2 linked regions of the Rhodopseudomonas sp. BAL398 genome follow. The protein of the gene in region 1 binds, or shares a complex with, the protein of each later gene. Links are inferred from orthologs where the notes say so. Each region holds a gene or a part of one and is shown on either strand. Other genes may lie near its edges.

Region 1 (2,755 bases):
GATCGACCGTGACAGCGCCGCTGGCCTGATCGCGGCGCCCGAGGCCGCCGCGGCGCGGGTCGAAATCAGCCGTCGGCTGCTCGCGAGCGCCGATTCCGAACGTGCGCCGCCGACCTCGTCGCGCAAGGGATTGCGCCGCGCGGTGGCGGTGATCGCGCTGGTCGGACTGCCGGCGCTGGCGGTGGCGTTCTATCTTCCGCTCGGCTCGCCGCGACTTGATGACGCGCCGCTGGCGCAGCGGGCCCAGGCGCCGCCAACCTCGCAGCCGCTGGAAAATCTGGTTGAGCAGGTCGAGGCCCATCTGGAAAAGACCCCGACTGATGGCCGCGGCTGGGCGGTGCTGGCGCCGGTGCAGGCCAAACTCGGCCGGTTCGACGACGCGGTGCGGTCCTATCGCAACGCCATCACCTATGCGGGGGATACCGCGCAGCGCCGCGCCGATCTCGGCGAGATGATCACGATGGCGGCCGGCGGCGTGGTCACCGACGAGGCCAAGACCGAGTTCGAAAAGGCGCTGACGTTGAACGCCGACGAGGTCAAGTCGCATTATTTCCTGGGGCTTGCCGCCGAACAGGACGGCCGGCCCAAGGACGCCGCCACGATCTGGCGCGCCTTGCTGGAGAAGGCGCCGGCGGATGCGCCGTGGCGGCCGATGCTGCAGGCCGCCTTGGCCCGCGTCGGCGGCGTCGCGGTGCCGGCGCTGCCGGACGACAAGGTCGCCGCCGCCAAGGACATGACCCCGGCCGACCGCAACGCCATGATTCGCGGCATGGTCGACCGGCTGGCGAGCCGGCTGAAGCAGAATGGCGACGACGTCGAGGGATGGCTGCGGCTGGTCCGTGCCTATATGGTGCTGGGCGACGCCGACAAGGCCAAGGACGCGCGAACCCAGGCCCGCCAGGCGGTCGGCGGCAATGCTGACACATTGCGGCGGCTCAATGACGGGCTGAAGGATCTCGGGCTCGACGGCTGAGCCCCACTCAACACTGATAGGTTGGCATGACCAGGAAACAGCGACGGTTGACGATGATCGGAGGCGCGGGTCTCGTGCTCGCAATCGCGGCGGCGCTGGTGCTGAACGCGATGCGCGACTCGATCGTGTTCTTCTCGACCCCGACGATGGCGGCGGAAAAACATATCGGCCCCGGCAAGCGGTTTCGGCTCGGCGGCGTGGTCGAGCAGGGCTCGGTGCAGCGCGGCGCCGATCTGGCGGTGGCGTTCAAAGTGTCCGATGGCGGCGCCACTCTGCCGGTGAAATTCAAGGGCATCCTGCCCGATCTGTTCCGCGAGGGGCAGGGCGTGATCGCCGAGGGCGCGCTGGATTCCGCCGGCGTGTTCGAGGCCGACACCGTGCTGGCCAAGCATGACGAAAAATACATGCCCAAGGACGTCGCCGACGCGCTGAAGAAGCAGGGCCACTGGAAAGACGACTACGCCGACAAGCCGGGCGCGCCGCCGGCCGGGCAGACCGCCGACGCGGCACCCCAGGGGGCGGTGCGATGATCGCCGAGGCCGGCCATTACGCGCTGGTGCTGGCGCTTTGTCTGGCGCTGATCCAGGGCACGGTGCCGATCATCGGCGCGCGGCTGAATGACGGCGGGCTGATGAATGTGGCGCGCTCCACCGCGCTGGCGCAGCTGGCCTTCGCGGGCGGCTCTTTCCTGGCGCTGGTGTGGCTGCACGTCAGTTCGGATTTCTCGGTGGTCAATGTCTACGAGAATTCGCATTCGATGAAGCCGCTGCTCTACAAGATCACCGGCGTTTGGGGCAATCATGAAGGCTCGATGCTGCTGTGGGTCTCGATCCTGGCGCTGTTCGGCGGCATGGTGGCGGCGTTCGGCAACAATCTGCCGCTGAGCCTGCGCGCCCATGTGCTGGCGGTGCAGGCCTGGATCGCCACCGCGTTCTATCTGTTCATCCTGCTGACCTCGAATCCGTTCCTGCGCATCGCCAATCCGCCGATGGAGGGCCGCGACCTCAACCCGGTGCTGCAGGATATCGGCCTCGCGATCCATCCGCCGATGCTCTATCTCGGCTATGTCGGCTTCTCGATCTCGTTCGCCTTCGCCATCGCCGCGCTGCTCGAGGGCCGCGTCGACGCGGCCTGGGCGCGCTGGGTGCGGCCGTGGACGCTGATGGCGTGGATCTTCCTGACGCTCGGCATCGCGATGGGCTCGTATTGGGCTTATTACGAACTCGGCTGGGGTGGCTGGTGGTTCTGGGATCCGGTCGAGAACGCCTCGCTGATGCCGTGGCTGGCGGGCACCGCGCTGCTGCATTCGGCGGTGGTGATGGAGAAGCGCAACGCGCTCAAGGTCTGGACCATCCTGCTGGCGATCCTGACCTTCTCGCTGTCGCTGCTCGGCACCTTCCTGGTGCGCTCCGGCGTCTTGACCTCGGTCCATGCCTTCGCCACCGATCCGACCCGCGGCATCTTCATCCTGCTGATCCTGTGCATCTTCATCGGCGGCAGCCTGTCGCTGTTCGCCTCGCGGGCCTCGGCGCTGAAGCAGGGTGGGCTGTTCGCGCCGATCTCGCGCGAGGGCGCGCTGGTGCTGAACAATCTGTTCCTCACCACCGCTTGCGCCACGGTGTTCGTCGGCACGCTGTATCCGCTGGCTCTCGAAGTGCTCACCGGCGACAAGATCTCGGTCGGCGCGCCGTTCTTCAACCTGACCTTCGGCCCCTTGTTCGTGCCGCTGCTGCTGGCGGTGCCGTTCGGGCCGATGCTGGCGTGGAAGCGCGGCGATCTGGC
Region 2 (2,742 bases), 1.9 Mb from region 1 along the record:
GCCAGATCGACAATCATGCGCAGCAATGCAGATTGACCGATCGCGGCGGCCTAGTCGGACCGGGGAATGCGCAAAGATGCGGCTGTCGGGGCGTGGGCTCAGATGTGTACGGGGCGGCCGCGAGGTCTTCGCCGGTCTCGATTTCGACGCCGTCGGCGGCGAGGCGGTGGCCGTGGTTGGCCATAACGGCGCCGGCAAGACCACCTTGCTGCGCCTGATCGCGGGTCTGCTGGCGCGGGCCGACGGGGTGATCGAGCTGTCGGGCGGCGACGCCGAGCTGCCGGTGCCCGAGCAGGCGCATTATCTCGGCCATCGCGACGCGCTGAAGCCGTCGCTGAGCGTCGTCGAAAACCTGACATTCTGGCGCGACTTTCTCGGCGGCGAGCCGGCCGATCCGCAGGCCAGCCTGGCGGCGGTCGGCCTGTCCCACACCGCGCATCTGCCGGCGGCCTATCTGTCGGCCGGGCAGCGCCGACGGTTGTCGGTGGCGCGATTGCTGGCGGTACGACGGCCGATCTGGCTGCTCGATGAGCCGACCTCGGCGCTCGATACCGCCGGACAGCAGATGTTCGCCGGGTTGATGACCGACCATCTCGCCCGCGACGGCCTGATCATCGCCGCCACCCACACCCCGCTCGGCATCGCCGCGCGCGAATTGCGGATCGGGGCGGTGGCATGATGATTCGGACTAGCCTCGAGCGCGGTGCCCGCGGCACCCCCACCCCCGACCCCTCCCCGCAAGGGGGAGGGGCGCGCGCAGTGCTCGGGGAGGATTTGTTCTTTACAGCCGATCGAAACACGAGCGCTTTCAAGTTCCGCAAATCATCCGCGGCCTCTCTGCTCCCCTCCCCCTCGCGGGGAGGGGTCGGGGGTGGGGGGCCACGGGCATTGCGCTCACGGGTGGCGGTATGACCGCGCTCACAGCCATCATTCGCCGCGACGTCAGGATCGCGCTGCGGGTCGGCGGCGGCGCGCTGATCGGGGTGCTGTTCTTTCTCACCGTGGTGGTGCTGATGCCGTTCGCGATCGGGCCGGATCTGAAGCTGCTGGCGCGGATCGGACCGGCGATCCTGTGGCTCGGCGCGCTGCTCGCCAGCCTGTTGACGCTGGACCGGCTGTTCATGGCCGATGCCGAGGACGGCTCGCTCGATCTGCTCGTGATGAGCCGGACCCCGCTGGAACTGGCCTGCGCCGCCAAGGCGCTTGCGCATTGGCTGGCGGCGGGCGTGCCGCTGATCGTCGCTACCCCGGTCCTCGGCCTGTTGCTCAATCTCGACGGCTCGGCGTCGCTGGCGGTGATGCTGACGCTGCTGGCCGGAACACCGGCGCTGACTTTTACCGGCATGATCGGCGCGGCGCTGGCGGTGACGATGCATCGCGGCGGGCTGCTGCTGGCGGTTTTGGTGCTGCCTTTGGCTATACCGGTGCTGATTTTCGGCGTCGCGGCGTCGCAGGCGGCGATTTCAGGTCCGGTTTCGTTCGGCACGCCGTTTTCGATCCTGTGCGCGCTGTCGCTGGCCAGCATGGTGATCGGACCATTTGCCGCGGCCGCCAGCCTGCGTCAGGGGATGGATTAGGTGCCGGGTTTAATCTCGATCAACTCTCGCGGAGCCAAGCTGAAGCAAGTATCGGCGGATTGCCTGCGGCCGCCGCTGCCATTATCAGGAACGCCATGACATCAGGAACGCCATGAATCTGACCGATCTTGCCAATCCGACCAAGTTCCTGACCCTGACCGGGCGGATTCTGCCGTGGCTGGCCGGACTCACCGCCTGTCTGCTGGCGGTTGGCCTCGTTCAATCGGCGCTGGCGCCGGATGATTATCAGCAGGGCGCCACCGTCAAGATCATGTTCATTCACGTTCCCAATGCCTGGCTGGCGATGTTCGTCTGGGGGGTGATGAGCCTCGCCGCGCTCGGCACCCTGGTCTGGCGGCATCCTTTGGCCGACGTCGCCGCCAAGACCGCGGCGCCGATCGGCGCGGCCTTCACCTTCCTGGCGCTGCTCACCGGCTCGCTGTGGGGCCGGCCGATGTGGGGCACCTATTGGGAATGGGACGCCCGGTTGACCTCGATGCTGATCCTGTTCCTGATGTATCTCGGCCTGATCGCGCTGTGGCGCGCGGTCGAGGACCCCTCGCGCGCCGCCCGCGCCGCTGCGATCCTGACCCTGGTCGGCGCCCTCAATCTGCCGGTGATCAAATTTTCGGTCGATTGGTGGAATACGCTGCACCAGCCGGCCTCGGTGATGCGGATCGGCGGCTCGACGCTGGACAAGGCGTTCCTGATCCCGCTGCTGGTGATGGCGGTCGCGTTTTCGCTGCTGTTCGTGACGCTGCATCTGGCGGCGATGCGCAATGAAATCCTGCGCCGCCGCATCCGCACCCTGCAGATGCTGCAGGCCAGCCGCCCCGAGGCGGCGTGATGGCGCTCGGTCCCTATGCGGCGTTCATCGTGTGGTCCTATCTGGCCGTGGCCATCGTGGTGGCGATGCTGATCGGCTGGGTCTGGTTCGATTATCGACGCCAGAAAGCCCGGTTGCACGCCCTCGACGCCGCCGGCGCGCTCCGGCGCTCCGGCAAACGCGCAACGGATATCTCATGAGCGATCAGACCCAATCGAGCCGCCGCTCCTGGCTGGTGGCGCTGCCGCTGTTCATCTTCACCGCGCTGGCGGCGATGTTCTATTTCGGCCTCGGCGCCGGCGACCATTCGCGGATTCCCTCCGCGCTGATCGGGCGCCC

The links. The genes of interacting proteins can lie anywhere in the genome.
Region 2: the proteins of ccmE (region 1) and ccmB are in contact, whole or in part, in a solved structure (PDB 8CE8), measured with the Escherichia coli proteins. The link is inferred for Rhodopseudomonas sp. BAL398 from one-to-one orthologs.

What each region holds. Positions count from the first base shown.
Region 1 is NZ_CP133111.1:2,230,724-2,233,478, reverse strand. Bases 5-2,751 are described here. They hold ccmE (cytochrome c maturation protein CcmE), read left to right. Parts: upstream 5-999; coding sequence 1,000-1,503; downstream 1,504-2,751. Other genes in these bases: RBJ75_RS10650 (heme lyase CcmF/NrfE family subunit), read left to right, coding at 1,500-2,751; ccmI (c-type cytochrome biogenesis protein CcmI), read left to right, coding at 5-973. In the rest of the region: more of ccmI, read left to right, coding at 1-4; more of RBJ75_RS10650, read left to right, coding at 2,752-2,755. UniProt on the Escherichia coli protein: Heme chaperone required for the biogenesis of c-type cytochromes. Transiently binds heme delivered by CcmC and transfers the heme to apo-cytochromes in a process facilitated by CcmF and CcmH.
Region 2 is NZ_CP133111.1:4,163,098-4,165,839, reverse strand. The notes cover bases 9-2,742. They hold ccmB (heme exporter protein CcmB), read left to right. Parts: upstream 9-908; coding sequence 909-1,577; downstream 1,578-2,742. Other genes in these bases: RBJ75_RS19645 (DsbE family thiol:disulfide interchange protein), read left to right, coding at 2,600-2,742; ccmD (heme exporter protein CcmD), read left to right, coding at 2,424-2,603; RBJ75_RS19655 (heme ABC transporter permease), read left to right, coding at 1,690-2,424; ccmA (heme ABC exporter ATP-binding protein CcmA), read left to right, coding at 77-679. UniProt on the Escherichia coli protein: Required for the export of heme to the periplasm for the biogenesis of c-type cytochromes.